3 regions of the Arthrobacter sp. TJ-240 genome follow, and region 1 is predicted to be linked to each of the others. Evidence: riboswitches for the same ligand, from Rfam matches in the RefSeq annotation. Region 1 holds a riboswitch; each other region holds the start of a gene.
What was found. A riboswitch is a leader RNA that binds a small molecule or an ion and turns the genes downstream of it on or off. The one in region 1 is predicted to bind S-adenosylmethionine.
Positions count from the first base shown of each region.

Region 2: another riboswitch for S-adenosylmethionine. It lies ahead of AC4D2C_RS03840 (PIN domain-containing protein); the one in region 1 lies ahead of AC4D2C_RS05895 (ABC transporter substrate-binding protein).
Region 3: another riboswitch for S-adenosylmethionine. It lies ahead of AC4D2C_RS10510 (ABC transporter substrate-binding protein); the one in region 1 lies ahead of AC4D2C_RS05895 (ABC transporter substrate-binding protein).

Region 1 covers NZ_JBZCNG010000002.1:260,283-265,360, forward strand. The annotation lists gene AC4D2C_RS05875 (universal stress protein) at 1-381, shown strand, start outside; gene AC4D2C_RS05880 (CYTH and CHAD domain-containing protein) at 472-1,986, opposite strand; gene AC4D2C_RS05885 (hypothetical protein) at 2,211-2,414, shown strand; gene AC4D2C_RS05890 (VOC family protein) at 2,496-2,924, shown strand; SAM riboswitch class IV at 3,027-3,154, shown strand; gene AC4D2C_RS05895 (ABC transporter substrate-binding protein) at 3,302-4,963, shown strand; gene AC4D2C_RS05900 (ABC transporter permease) at 4,964-5,078, shown strand, end outside.
Region 2 covers NZ_JBZCNG010000001.1:780,836-785,913, forward strand. The annotation lists gene AC4D2C_RS03825 (tripartite tricarboxylate transporter TctB family protein) at 1-506, shown strand, start outside; gene AC4D2C_RS03830 (tripartite tricarboxylate transporter permease) at 515-2,038, shown strand; gene AC4D2C_RS03835 (universal stress protein) at 2,035-2,448, shown strand; SAM riboswitch class IV at 2,607-2,735, shown strand; gene AC4D2C_RS03840 (PIN domain-containing protein) at 2,941-3,384, shown strand; SAM riboswitch class I at 3,492-3,598, shown strand; gene AC4D2C_RS03845 (methylenetetrahydrofolate reductase) at 3,701-4,612, shown strand; gene metE (5-methyltetrahydropteroyltriglutamate--homocysteine S-methyltransferase) at 4,666-5,078, shown strand, end outside.
Region 3 covers NZ_JBZCNG010000003.1:475,651-480,728, forward strand. The annotation lists gene AC4D2C_RS10495 (ABC transporter permease) at 1-917, shown strand, start outside; gene yjfF (galactofuranose ABC transporter, permease protein YjfF) at 917-1,930, shown strand; gene AC4D2C_RS10505 (aminodeoxychorismate lyase) at 1,961-2,839, shown strand; SAM riboswitch class IV at 2,947-3,064, shown strand; gene AC4D2C_RS10510 (ABC transporter substrate-binding protein) at 3,230-4,147, shown strand; gene AC4D2C_RS10515 (amino acid ABC transporter permease) at 4,158-4,922, shown strand; gene AC4D2C_RS10520 (amino acid ABC transporter ATP-binding protein) at 4,919-5,078, shown strand, end outside.

The DNA.
Region 1 (5,078 bases):
GCGCTGCGCTACGCCGAGAGACTGGCGCCCGTCTTCGACGCGAGCATCCGTGCCGTCGCTGCATGGGACGACCCCGCCGAGTACCCCGCGTACATTCCGCTCGGCCGCAGCGAGTACACGGACGTCGCCCGTAAGCAGCTGGACGAGGCCGTCACGGCCGCGTTCGGGGAGAATCCCCCGCTAGGACTGGAAAAGGCGGTGGTGTTCGGGCACCCCGTGAAGACCCTCGTGCGGGTGTCCCATGATGCGGCCCTCCTCGTCATCGGCGGGCGTGGCCACGGCACGTTCAGGGGGCTGCTGCTCGGGTCCGTCAGCAGCGCCTGCGTGGCCCACGCACACTGCCCCGTCCTCGTCGTCCGGAGGGCCTCCGACCCGTCATGAGCTGACCCACGCCTGGTGAGGGCGACGACGGGGGTCAGGCGACGCCCGTGGTCCCCACGAGGACGCCGGCGCCGCCCGGTCCTTCCAGGGCTACTTCTTCCGCAGTGGCGAGGGGATGTACTTCCATTCATGACGAAAGCGGGCTTCGGCATCGAGCGCCGCCGCCTGTTCCAGACCGTGCAGCCGACCGTAGGTGAAACCGTTCTCACCCTCCTGGAAGGCCTTGCTGCCGATCCGTCGCAGCAGGTCGCGGGTCACCAGGCTGTCCTGGTGCTCGCCGAGGACTTTCTGCAGGACCTGCGCGGCCTCCGCGATGCGGGCGACCTTCTTGCGGCCGATCGGTGAGGCGGCCTCCGCTGCGTATCGCAACCGCTTGGCGTCCTTCCGCGCCTCGTGCAGCGCAGGGTGGTCACCGATCCCCGCGCGGTGGTTCCTCGCGTCATGCACCGCTCTGCTCAGGCGCTTCAGGTCCCGGTTGATCAGGCCCGGGACCACTTGACCGGCGGGGTCTGCTGCGCGGGGCGTCAGCGCGGGCGCAGTCACGAGGGCGTCGAGTGAGTCCAGGAGGCGGAAGTACCGCTGCCCGTCCAGCGACTTGACGGCCCGGGTGTGGAATTTCCGGTAGTCCCCTCCGAGTTCGATCTCGAGCCTGCGCTGCACCGGGCCGAGCAGGAGTTCGGGAGGTTCGTCGGCGAGCATCTGCTGGAGCCGTGCGTGTATCACCTGCGCGTCCCGCGCTGTGCCGAGCACCCCGGCGAGCCACCTGAGCTCTCCCCGCAGGCGTCCTATGCCCTCGACGTCGTCGAGCAGCGTCCGGTAGGTCGCGAGGACCGACCTGATGCGCCGGATGGCGACCCTCATCCTGTGGATGGCTTCGGAGCCGTCGATGCGGACCTGCGGGTCCTGCTGCTTGAGCGCCGCCACCTGCTCGCGCAGGTAGGCGAGGAGGACATCGCCTGCCGGGCCCTCCGCCGAGGGCTCCGTCACCCTCGCCGCGTCTGCGGGGAAGCCGGTGACGAGGGCGCGCTCCAGTTTCGATCGGTGAGCTGCGGGACGGACGCCTGCGGCGGCGATGATCTCCGTCACCGCGTCCAGCACGTCCCTGGAGCCGCTGACCAGCTCGATCTCCCATTCCCGCCAGCGCAGGCTGGACGGCTCGGGGTGGAGTGCCTCTGCTTGCACGCGGTCGTCCATGAACTCGGCGAGGACCCCGTCCTGACCGCGCAGGCGGTGCACGACGCGCCGCGTGTCCAGCCGGGCGACCGGCACCAGCGCGCTGTCCCTCGTGTGCACCCGGATCAGCTTCAGGAGCGGCTTCGGCACCACCGAGGTCCGGCCCAGTGGCGCATGGTGTTCGTGGCGCTCGTCGGCACCGGCCGGCAGCTTCAGGTGCCAACCGGCGTCCTCGCCGCCGGTCCGGCGTCGCAGGGTGATCCGCTGGGACGCCAGCCTCAGGTCCTCCGTATCGAAGTACTCGGCCTCGAGGTGGAATTCGACGGGCGCATCCACACCTCCGACCCCGGGGACGTCCTCGAGTGCAGGAGGCGGGGTGTCATCCTCGACGTCGAACTTCCGCTCGATCTCCACAACAGGCTCAGCGCGCATAGGGCACTGTATATCCTCGCCCGGGCGGGCGTCACCAGATCTTTGCCGGCCGACGACCCCCTTCCGGTGCGCGGTGGGGCCGAAAGACCCTAGAGGGATGCGCCGATCCGGTGCACACTTGCGGAACTCGAGGACCGACACGAGCCCTGGGTCGACGAAGGCGCGCGTCGACCACCCACCGTCGGACCATTCGTCGCGCGCCCTTCCCACCGAAGGAGACCGCCATGACCACAGAACAGTCGGAGCCCCGACCCGTGAGTCTGCCTGCCACCGCTCCCCCCTCAGGGGAACGCATCCAGCGCGGCGCACCCGCGCTGTCCGAGTCCGACCTCAAACGCCAGTGCGAGCGTCGCCGTGAAGCGGAGCGGAAGCTCGCCCTCCACATCCAGCGGTACAGGGAGACGCACCCTCTTCCTCTGAGCCACTGACACCCGTCCCGGCGGAAGCGTTCCCGGTTCCGCCGGGATCGGGAACGCTTCCGCCGGGGTCGGGACCCGTACGCTCTCTCCATGGACGCACGCCTCCACTTCGTCACCGTCGCCGCGCGGGACCTCGACGCTGCGCGGACCTTCTACAGCGAAGGGCTCGGGTGGACGCCGGCTCTCGACGTGCCCGACGAGGTGATCTTCTACCAAGTGGCTCCGGGAGTGCTCCTCGGGCTGTTCCTCGCCGATAAGTTCGCCCAGGACCTCGGGCTCGACGCCACACCGGTACCGTCGGGCATAGTGCTGTCCCACAATGTCGACGGCCCGGAAGAGGTCCGCGCCGCCGTCGCTGCCATGATGCGTGCCGGCGGCACCCCTGTCCAGGAGCCGCAGGAGAGCGCCTTCGGCGGCATCTTCCGCGGGCTCGTACGCGATCCGAACGGCATCGTGTGGGAGATCGCCCATAATCCCGGGTGGCGCATCCTCGACGACGGCACCGTCACCCTTCACTGAAATGCACCGCAGGACATTCCGTCCGGTCCACGGCAATTCGCGCTGTGTCATATTTCTTTTTATTGGTCGGACGCCCAGGGCATCTGCCTATAGTTGTTCCAGCTTCAAGAGACGCGATCGTAAAGCTCCGACTGGATCGCGCGCCAACCCCATGTTCCTGGGTGGTTCGGATGACGAAGCGGCCTTCTCCTCGGCACACAGTGCCGGTCCGGTGCGGGCAAGAGCACTCCGAAAGGCACTCATCGTGAGCTGTACCGCCCTCCCCTAGCAGGATCCCGGCGCCCTCGGTGCGTCTTCTCCCTTCATTCTCCTTTTCATTCTCCTTCCGGACGCAATATGCTCCGCGCTGCGCCGGAACGCCTCTTGAGGAATTTCCCATGAACGCACCCTTAATTCGTCCTGCCCGAAATCGAAACCGCTCCGGGCACGCCACGGCCCTGTCCGCGGTGGGCCTCCTCGTCCTCCTGGCCGGCTGCGCCGGGCCGGCGAATTCGTCCGCCGTCACCGGTGGCGAGCCGGTCTCCGGCGGCGTCCTGGACGTGTCCATCTCGGCCGAGCCGGGCTGCCTCGACGGCCACGGCATCTCCGCCACGCAGCAGCAGTTCCTCGGCCGCCTGATCTACGACAACGTGGTGACCCTCGACGAGAACGGGGACATCGCGCCGTACCTCGCCGAGTCCTGGGATGTTTCGGAGGACGGCAGGACGTACACGTTCCGCCTCAAGCAGGGGGTCACGTTCAGCGACGGCTCGCCCTGGAACGCGGAGGTCCTCGGGCAGAACTTCGAGCACATGAGGGACCCCGCCACGAAGTCACCCCTCGCCGCCGCGTACATCGCCCCGTACGTCGACGGCACGGTTCTCGACGAATACACCTTCGAGGCCCACCTCGCCTACCCCTACACCCCCTTCCTCTACACCCTCGCCCAGTCCTGGCTCGGCATGAACTCCGGCAAGGCCATCACCGAGGCGCCCGAGACGCTGTGCCAGAAGCCGATCGGCACGGGGCCCTTCACCGTCGCCGACTACCGCCCCGGCCAGAGCATCAGCTACACGAAGCGGGAGGGCTACGACTGGGCGCCCGAGTGGCTGGACGGTGAGGGTGCCGCGTACCTCGACGGCGTTGAGGTAACCCTCGTCAGCGAACCCGTCATCCGCCACCAGTCCCTCGTCTCGGGCCAGTACGACCTGACGGAGAACCTCGCGCCGCAGAACGCCTCGGCCGTGCAGGCCGACCCGAACTTCACGTACGAGAACCTCGCCCGGACCGGCAACCCGTACGTCCTCAATTTCAACCTGAACCGTGCACCGTTCGACGACCTCGCGGTCCGGCAGGCGTTCGCCGCCGCGGTGGACACGAAGGCCGTCACGGAGAGCCTCGGCTTCGGCACCTACACGCCGATCGACGGCTTCCTGTCCAGGGAGAGCCGGTACTACGACCCGACTGTCGAGAGGATCCTCACGTATGACCGCGAGCGCGCGAACCAGCTGCTCGACGACGCCGGGTGGACCGGGCGTGACGGCGAGGGCTTCCGCACGAAGGACGGGAGCAGGCTGACGGTCGAGGTCCCCACGGTGGAGAGTTCCACGCCGAGCCCACTGCTCGTGCAGCTGCAGGGAGAGGCCCGCAAGGTCGGCTTCGACCTGCGGATCATCCAGCTCCCCCAGGCACAACTGACGGAACTCCGTTACGCCGGCGACTACGATGCCCTGGCCGGCGTCTGGCACACCAACACCACCGACGTCCTGTTCATCCGCTACCACTCCTCCGAGATCACGGGTGAGCGGATCGGCCAGAACTCGTCCTACGTCGACGACCCCCAGCTCGATGCCCTCCTCTCCACGGCCCGCGAGGCCGACGACGGGCCCGTGGCCGAAGAAGCGTACTCGAAGGCGCAGCACCGGCTGCTCGAGATCGTGCCCGGCGTGCCGCTCTACGAGAACCCGAGCCAGTTCGCGTACGCGAACACCCTGCACGACGTCGCGGTGGACACCTCCCACCCGGTGCCCGTCCTCACCTACGCCTGGAAAGCCGAGTAGGTGACCGTGCTCCGCCGCGTCCTCACGCGACTCGCAGTCGGGATCGGCGTCCTCTGGGGAGCCGCGACGCTGACGTTCCTCGCCGTCTACCTGATCCCGGGCGACACCGCGCTGC
Region 2 (5,078 bases), on a different contig from region 1:
TCGACGATGTCGTCGACGACCTCACGCCGGAGGATCTCGCCGCGCAATGGGAAGCGGAGAAACCGCCAGCCGCAGGCCCGGGTGCGAACATCGCCTCGGCGGTCGTCGTCATCGCCATCGGAGTCGCAGGCACCATCGGGTCGCTAGGACTCGGGCTGGGTTCTCCCGCCGACCCGGAGCCCGGTCTGTGGCCCTTCATGATCAGTGTCCTGCTCATCGTGCTGGGAACAGCCCTCGCACTGTTCGGCCGGAAGGTCCTGGATGCGGAGAAGTTCTCCCGTTCCAGCCTGCAGGTCGCAGCAGGCCTGGCCAGCCTCATCGTCTTCACCCTGCTGATCGGGCGGATCGGCTTCGAGATCCCGGCCCTGATCCTCAATGTGGTCTGGCTCCGTTTCCTGGGCCGTGAGTCCTGGCGGATGACGATCCTGCTGAGCGTCGTGATCACTGTTGCGTTCTACCTGCTCTTCGTCCTGGCCCTCAACGTGCCCATCCCGCATCTGTTCTAGGGAATCCCATGGAATTTTTCGAACCGGTACTGAACGGTTTCGGCGTCGTCCTCGAGCCGACCAACCTGCTGTACTGCCTGCTCGGCGTCGTCATCGGTATGCTGATCGGCGTCCTGCCCGGTCTCGGCCCCGCAGCGACCATCGCGATCCTGTTGCCGCTGACCTACGGCATCGAACCCGTCACCGCCATCATCATGCTCTCCGGTATCTTCTACGGGGCTCAATACGGCGGCACGATCACCTCGGTGCTGCTCCGGCTTCCGGGGGAAGCGTCCTCGGTGGTCACCGTCTTCGACGGATACGCCCTCACGAAACAGGGCAAGGCAGGCACCGCCCTCGGCGTCGCTGCCATCGGCTCCTTCATCGGTGGCACCGTCGCCATCATCGGCCTCACCTTCCTGGCACCGCTCGTCGCCGGCTTCGCCCTGGATTTCGGGCCCCCCGAGTACACCGCCCTGGCGCTGCTCGGCATCCTGCTCGTAGCAACCGTCAGTAACGGCGGCCGCCTCAAATCCCTGATCGCAGCAGCCATCGGACTCCTGCTCGCCACCGTCGGACGGGACGGTTTCACCGGTGAGTCCCGATTCACGCTCGGCAGTCTCTCCCTCGCCGACGGGCTCGACTTCGTGCCCATCGCCATGGGTATCTTCGGCCTCGGCGAGATCCTCTACAACCTCGAGGAACGCCACAACAAGGTCCAGGCGCCGGCCAAGGTCGCCAACGTCTGGCCCTCGCGCAAGGACCTCAAGCAGTCCTCCGGCGCCATCGGCCGCGGATCCGTCCTCGGCTTCTTCCTCGGTATCCTCCCCGGAGGCGGCGCGACCCTCTCCTCACTGGCCGCCTACGCCATGGAGAAGAAGCGCGCGAAAGACCCCTCCCGCTTCGGCAGGGGAGCGATCGAAGGCGTCGCCGGCCCCGAGACCGCGAACAACGCGGCAGCGACCTCGTCGTTCATCCCGCTGCTGACGCTCGGCATCCCGGCGAACGCGACCATGGCCATCATCTTCGGCGCCCTCCTCATTCAGGGCGTCACACCCGGACCGCAGCTCGTACAGAACGATCCGGAACTGTTCTGGGGCGTCGTGAACTCCATGTACATCGGCAATATCCTGCTGCTGATCATGAGCATCCCCCTGGTCGGCATCTTCGTGCGGATCCTCCGTGTACGTCCTGCGATTCTCGCCCCGGTGACGGTGCTCATCACCCTGATCGGTGTCTACACCATCAACAACAGCATCTTCGACATCTGGCTGGTCATCTTCTTCGGCATCGTCGGATACCTGATGAAGAAGTTCGGCTTCGAACCCGGTCCCCTCGTGCTCGCCTTCGTCCTCGGAGCCCTCCTCGAGGAGAGCCTGCGCAGGTCCCTGCTGCTCTTCGGCGGTGACGCCACACAATTCGCCGGGCGCCCCATCACAGCCGTGCTTCTCTTCGTGTTCATCGTCGTCATCCTTCTTCCCGTCATCCAGAAGGCGCTGAAGAACCGCTCGGCGAGGCAGGCGTCCACCACCAACAAGAAGGAAACGGTATGAGCATCCTCATCGGATATGTCCCGACCCCCGAAGGGGAAGCGGCCCTTGACGCCGGCCTCAAGGAGGCACAACTGCGCAACACCAATGTGGTCATCCTGAACTCACCGCGGAAAGGTGCGCCAGTCGACGCGTCCCTCGTCCCGGAGGAGCAGGTGGCCGACCTCGTGAAGCGGGCGCGGGACCTTGGAGTCGACGCCGTCGTGCGGCAGCCGGGACACGCTGATGACCTCACCGAGGAGTTCATCGGCCTCGCTCAGGAAGTGGACGCGTCCCTCATCGTCATCGGGCTGCGGAAGAGAAGCCAGGTCGGCAAGTTCATCCTCGGCAGCCATGCACAGCGCATCCTGCTGCAGGTCGACCGGCCCGTCCTGGCCGTCAAAGCCGGCGACGAGTTCAGCACCACGAGCTGAAGATCTGTGGCCTCACTGCCACACCAGTGTTCCGGGGCCACCCTGTAAACCGAAGCGCGGCAGGGTGGTCCCGGTTCGCACCAGTCGGGCTGGCGTCCGATACCGCCCTGGCTCTGGGCTGAGGATTTTCAGGCGTGTTATGTCTATACTTCCAACAGCTTCAAGAACTGCGGCCGTCAAGCTCCGACTAGGCCGCATACCAACCCCGCGCTCATAGGGTGGTTCGGATGACGAAGCGGCCCGCATTCGCCCCTTCGGTGGGTATCTGGTGCGGGCAAGAGCTCGCGAAAGGACGCGGCCCTGCGCCGTCCGCCCATGACACCACCCCCAGCCAAAGCGTTCCCCGCACAGATCCCGATGATCGCGTTGAGCATCCAGGACTACGAAGTGCTCACGGCTCCGCGCGAGGCGTTCGTCGCCTTCCTCCTGACGCCGCGATCAGAAGGGGAGTCCGCCAGGAGAGCGGGCCGACGGCCGACGGGTAACTGAGGCATGGCATCGCCGAGCGGCCTCCTTCTGGACACCGACGTCATCGCGGAGTTGCGTGGTCCGAGCCCCCATCCCGCCGTCACCGGGTTCCTCCATCGGCGCCGTCACTTCCGCATCTTCGTCTCCGCGCTGACCATCGGCGAGCTGCACTCGCTGGGCCGCCGGAACGAGCACTTCCCGGACCTCGAAGCCTGGCTGCACGAATTCACGGAACGGTTCGGCACCAACATCCTGTCCGTCGACGTCGACGTCGCCGTGGCGTGGGGGCCGCTCGCCGGTCTTGCCGACGTGGCCCTCGCCGATTCCCTGATCGCGGCGACAGCCCTCCACAAGGGCCTCGCTGTCGTATCGGGGAACATCGAACCGTACCGGAGGCTGGCGGTTCCGGCCATCAATCCCTGGACAGCGGCAGAGCGGTCCCCGGAACCCCACGGCGTCGTTCCATGACGTCGCGACGGACCTTTGTGACAGAGGCTGTGTCGCATGACGTCACGCAGCGCCATGTTGCGCCAGGTTTGCCGCCCGGCGCGGCGCGCTGCTTAGAGTGATCCCACCAACCATCAAGAGCGGCCGAGAGATCTGGCTTGTTGACGCCGCAGCAACCATTTGGCTGTCCCCTCGGGGACAGCGGAAACGGTGCTAATGCCAGAACCGATGGAGACACATCAGTGAACCCACGTGAGGACTCGGCGTGCCCGCGCCCGGTACCACTGGTTCGCGGCATCCTGCTGGTGCGCTCCCTCGGCCCTACCGAGGAGCTCGAATGGTATTTTCAGGACACGGAGCGGTACCGCCGTCGCTCTCCTACGAGCTGTACCCGCCGGCCACCCCGGAGGCCGGCGACACCGTCCTGCGGACGATCGACGAACTCGGAGCCACCCGTCCCGACTACGTCTCGGTGACCTACAGCGGCACACCGGCACGACGACGGGCATCGGTCGAGCTCATCGACCACCTGATCACCAGCACCCGGCTCCGCCCGGTAGCCCATCTCTGCTGCGTGGGGGAGACACGGGAGAGCCTGGACCTGCTGGTGCGGCAGTTCGTCGGGCTGGGAGTCAGGGGCATACTGGCCCTGCGCGGGGACCTGCCGACGGAGCCGGGGGTGTTCTGCGGCGAGCTGCCCTTCGCCCGGGACCTGGTGGCACTGATCCGGGAGGTCGAGACCAGGCACGGTGCTTCACTCGCCGGTGGCCGTCTCGCGGTGGGGGTGGCGGCCTATCCGACCACGCACCCCGAGTCGCCGTCATTCCTGCACGATGTCGAGGTATTGATCTCGAAGCAACGCTCCGGCGCCGACTTCGCCATCACGCAGGTGTACTTCGACCCCGCCGACTACGTGCGCCTGGTCCTCGCAGCCCGCACGGCCGGCGTCACCATCCCGATCATTCCCGGCGTGATGCCCACCGTCAGTGTCCGGCGGCTCGAGCGGCTGGCCATCATGACCGGCGTACGTCCCGACGCCGAGCTGCTGCACCGCCTGGAAACGGCCTCGAGTGATGCCGAATGCCGGCGGATCGGCGTGCGGGCAGCGGCGGCGCTGGCCCGGGCGGCCTTCGAGGCAGGAGCGCCTGGCCTCCATCTCTACACCTTCAACGACTTCCGAGCGTCCCTCGACGTCGTCGAACAGCTCGACCTCCCGGCGGCTCGCCTCGCCGGCGCCGTTCCGGGCTGAACGGCCCGGACCCACCAGATCCAGAACCGACACCACCTTCGAAGGAGCACCACATGAGTACCGCCGACACCTTCCCCGCCGCCACGATCCTGGGCTACCCGCGCATCGGGCCGGACCGGGAGCTGAAGAAGGCACTGGAGGCCTACTGGGCCGGCCGCCTGGACGAGGCAGGGCTGCACCGTGCGGCCGAGCAGTTGCAGGACCGCTCGGTTGCACGGCTCGCCGAGCTGGGCCTGAAGGAGGCCGATTCCTCCATCCCTGCGGATTTCGCCCTCTACGATCAGGTCCTCGACGCCACGGCGGCCCTGGGCGCGCTGCCGTCCCGGTTCGCGGACCTGGCCGGTGAGGACGGGTCCGTGGACACAGCCGCCTACTTCACGCTGGCCCGGGGCGACGGCGACCGCGCGCCGCTGGAGCTGACCAAGTGGTTCGACACGAACTACCACTACCTCGTGCCCGAGATCGG
Region 3 (5,078 bases), on a different contig from region 1:
ACCTGTACGGGAGCCTGATCGACATCCTGCGCAACGGGGCCCCGACCATCCTGATCGCGCTCGGCATGACACTCGTGATCGCCTCCCGCGGCATCGACCTCTCCGTGGGAGCGATCGCAGCCATCGCCGGTGCCGTCTCCTGCATGTACATCTACAGCTCCCCCGATCCCACCTCCCTGCAGACCGCTGCCACCGGGGTGGCGATCGCCGTCGTCGCCGGGCTCCTCCTCGGGGCGTGGAACGGATTCCTGGTCTCGGTCATCGGGATCCAGCCCATCATCGCGACGCTCGTCCTCATGACCGCCGGCCGGGGGCTCGCCCAGCTGGTCACCGACGGGCAGATCATCTCCGTCTCCAACGACTCCTACCGGGCGATCGGCGCCGGCTTCTTCCTGGGCCTGCCCATCTCGATCCTCATCGCGGCGGCCGCCTTCGGCGCCGCCGGCCTGCTCACGCGCCGCACGGCCCTCGGCACGCTCATCGAGGCCGTGGGGATCAACCCCGTGGCCAGCCGGCTCGCCGGGCTCGATGCCCGCACCATCACCTGGACCGTCTACATCTTCAGCGGACTGTGCGCGGCGGTCGCGGGCCTCATGATCAGCTCGAACGTCACCGCCGCGGACTCCAACAACGCCGGCCTCTACATCGAGATGGACGCGATCCTCGCCGTCGTCATCGGCGGCACGTCGCTGGCCGGTGGCCGCTACAGCCTGGTGGGGACGCTCGTCGGGGCGCTCATCATCCAGACCCTGACCACCACCGTCTACACGCTGGGCATCCCGCCCGAGGCGACCCTGGTGTTCAAGGCGCTCGTGGTGATCGCCGTCTGCCTCCTGCAGTCCCCCCGGGCCCGCACCCTCTTCGGGCGACGCAGGCCCCTTGTCCCCGCGCAGCCCCGGGTGGAGGTGGCCGCCTGATGTCCGTCCTCACCCGCACCTCCGCACCGCTCGACCGCTCCCGGATCAGCCGCCTCCAGGGCAAGGCACGGTACGCCCCCACGCTGGCGACCGTGGGCCTGTTCGTCGCGATGTTCGCCGTCGGCGCCGCCATGTACCCCGGGTTCCTGTCCGGGCAGGTCTTCCTGAACCTCCTGATCGACAACACCTTCCTGATCGTGCTCGCCGTCGGCATGACGTTCGTGATCCTCACCGGGGGCATCGACCTGTCGGTCGGGTCCGTCGTCGCACTGTCCATGATGATCGCCGCGGCACTCCTGCAGGCCGGCTGGAACCCGGTCGCGGTGATCCTCCTCGTGCTCCTGACGGGGGCGAGCTTCGGCCTCGCTATGGGCCTGGTCATCCAGGTCTTCGAGATCCAGCCGTTCATCGTGACCCTCGCCGGGCTGTTCCTGGCCCGCGGCCTCTGCTACGTCATCAGCGTCGACTCCATCACCGTGACCGACCCGTTCTTCACGTCGATGGCCCAGGCGAGGATCCCACTGGCGGGGAAGCTGTTCGTCTCTCCCGGCGTCGTGATCGCCCTGCTCGTCGTCGCCGTCGCGTTCTACGTGCTGCACCAGACGCGCTTCGGCCGCACCGTGTACGCGATCGGCGGCGGGGAGTCCTCCGCGGTGCTCATGGGCCTCGCCGTCCCGCGCACCAAGGTGCTCGTGTACGGGATCAGCGGCGTGTGCTCCGCGATCGCCGGGATCCTGTTCTCCTTCTACAGCCTCTCCGGGTACAGCCTGGCGGCCACGGGGCTGGAGCTCGACGCGATCGCCGCGGTGGTGGTCGGCGGCACGCTGCTGACCGGCGGGTACGGGTACGTGCTCGGCTCCCTCGCGGGAGTGCTCGTCCTCGGCATCGTCCAGACGTTCATCTCCTACGAGGGCACGCTGAGCTCCTGGTGGACGCGCATCGTGATCGGCGCCCTGCTCCTCGCCTTCATCCTGCTGCAGAAGCTGTTCACCCGGAAGGTCGGACTCACCTGACGTCGCGGACCCCCCGCTAGGCTGGGGCCCATGACGGTTCTCGTGTTCCTCGACCCCGACCACGACGACGGCAGGATCGCGGACGCCTCGCAGCCGCAGCTGATGATCACCGATCTCGGCGCCACCCGCGGCGACGGCGTCTTCGAATCCATGCTCGCCGTCGAGGGGACGCCCCGCAAGGAGCAGGCGCACCTGGCGCGGCTCGCGTCGTCGGCCGCGGCCCTCGACCTGGTGGTGCCGGAAGCGGACGCCTGGAGCCGTGCCATCCGGACCGCCCTCGGCGAGTTCGCGAGCGCCGAGCCGGACCTGGGCAGCGCCGTCGTGAAGCTCGTGGCCACCCGCGGCGTGGAGAGCGCGGGACGGCCGACGGCGTGGGTGCAGGTGGCGCCCGTCCCGGCGGCCACGCTGGCGCAGCGCGAGGCGGGCGTGAGGGTCCTGTTCCTCGAGCGCGGGTACGACAGCACCGTGGCGCAGCGCGCACCGTGGCTGCTCATGGGCGCCAAGACGCTCTCCTACGCCGTCAACATGGCCGCGATCCGCCACGCGAAGGCGTCCGGCGCGGACGACGTCATCTTCACCTCCTCCGACGGCAAGGTCCTCGAGGGGCCCACGTCCACCGTGCTGCTCGCCTACGTGCGCGACGGGCGGAAGACGCTCGTCACGCCGCAGCTCGAGAGCGGCATCCTGGCCGGCACCTCGCAGGCCGCGCTGTTCGCCGCGGCGAAGGAGCAGGGGTGGGACCTCGGGTACGGGCCGCTCGAACCGCACCACCTCCTCGACGCCGATGCCGTGTGGCTCATCTCGAGCATCCGGCTCCTCGTGCCTGTCCTCTCGCTCGACGGGCAGGAGATCCGCACCTCCTCCGCCCTCACCGGGGAACTGACCGCACTCGTGGACCGGTTCGTGTGAAGTCGGCCACACTCTGCCCGTGAACTGCCGGGATTCCGCGTCAAGGGGCGCAATATCCCCGATCCTGTTTTGACCGGACGCTCCGTGCTGCCCTAGCGTTTTGCTCAAATCAAGAGTTCCAGCCATCGGCCCTGGCCGGCTGGACAGCAACCCTCTCCCGTAGTGGGGTGCTCCAGGTGAAGATTCGGCCGCCGGGTCCAGTCCCCCGGTCGGCAAGTACGGCGTCGTGCGGTCCTTCCCCGGTGTTCGGCCCGGTCCGACCGCCACAGCGCGCACAGCCCAGAACAGCGAGCGTGTAACCCAGCAGCCAGCAGTCCTCCCGCCGGTCTCCGGCGTCCCAGCACCCCACCCAGCGCGCCCGTTCCCGGGCCCGCCACCACGAAGGACACCATGAACCTCTCCCGTAAGGTCCTCACGGCACTGACCGTGCCCCTGCTCGCCCTGACGGTCTCCTGCGGCAGCTCCAGCAGCAGCGAACCCACCGAGACCACCGATGCCCTGGCCGGCAGCGACCAGCAGTCGCTGGACAAGTACACCACCGAGACCACCACCCCGGTCGAGGAGATCGATCCGGCGGACCTCGGCCTGATCACCGACGGCACGCTGCGCGTCGGCACGCTCTCGGACGCCCCGCCGAACATCTTCCTGGAGGACGGTGTCTTCACCGGCTACGACAACGAGCTGCTGCGCGCCATCGGCGACAAGCTGGGCCTCGAGGTGGAGTTCGCGTCCACGGACTTCTCCGCGCTCCTCGCGCAGGTGCAGAACAAGCAGTACGACGTCGGCTCCTCCTCGATCTCCACGACCGAGGCCCGCCGGGAGAACGTCGGCTTCACCAACGGCTACGACTTCGGCTACATGGCCGTCGTCGCGAAGACCGACTCCTCCGTCACCGGCTTCGACTCCCTGTCCGAGAGCACGCGCGTCGGCGTGGTCCAGGGCACCGTCCAGGACGACTACGTCACCAACACCCTGGGCCTCGAGCCCGTGCGCTTCCCGGACTACAACACCGTCTACGCCAACGTGAAGAACGGGCAGGTGGACGCCTGGGTGGCACCGTCGCAGCAGGCCACCGGCCAGGTGAAGGAGGGCGACGACACCACGATCGCCGAGACGATCATCAACACCGAGAACTTCACCGCGTACGCCGTGAACAGCGAGAACCAGCCGCTCATCGACGCCCTGAACGCGGGTCTCGACGCCGTCGTCGCCGACGGCACCTGGTCCGAGCTCACCAAGGAGTGGTACCCGGACCGCGAGATGCCCACCGACTGGAAGCCCGGCAGCAAAGCCGTGGAAGTAAAGTAGCGGTCCCTGCATGGACGCCCTGGAACAACTCGGAAAAACCTTCTTCGACTGGGAGGCGATGGCCGCCGTCCTGCCGGACCTCCTGACCGTCGGCCTGCCGAACACGCTCATGCTCGCGCTGGCCTCGGGGATCATCGGGACGATCGTCGGCATGATCCTCGCGATCATGGGGATCTCCCGCAACCGGGTGCTCCGCTGGATCGCGCGCATCTACACGGACATCTTCCGCGGGCTCCCCGCCGTCGTGATCATCCTGCTCATCGGTCTGGGACTGGGTCCGATCCTCCGGGAGATCACGGGCAGTACCAGTCCGTACCCCCTGGGCATCCTCGCCCTCTCGCTGATCGCCTCTGCCTACATCGGCGAGATCTTCCGCTCCGGCATCCAGAGCGTGGAGAAGGGACAGCTGGAGGCTTCGCGCGCCCTGGGCTTCAGCTACAGCGCGTCCATGCAGCTCGTGGTGGTCCCCCAGGGCGTGCGGCGCGTGCTGCCGGCCCTGGTGAACCAGTTCATCTCGCTGATCAAGGAGTCCTCACTGGTCTACTTCATCGGCCTCGTGGCCAGTGAGCGTGAGCTCTTCCGGGTCGGCAACGACGCGGCGAGCAACACCGGCAACCTGTCACCGCTCATCGCGGCCGGGCTGTTGTACCTGTGCCTGACCATCCCGCTGACGCACCTCGTGAACTTCATCGACAACCGGCTCCGCGTGGGCAGGAAGCAGAAGCCCGAGCCGGACGAACTGGCCGCGAAGATCGGCGAAGGAGCGAAGGCGTGAAGATCCAGGAATCCGGGACCCTGACCGGCAAGGACCTGCACCTGTCCTTCGGCTCCAACCACGTGCTGCGCGGCATCGACCTGCACGTGGACCAGGGCACGACGGCGTCCGTCATCGGCCCGTCCGGCTCCGGGAAGTCCACCCTGCTGCGGGTCC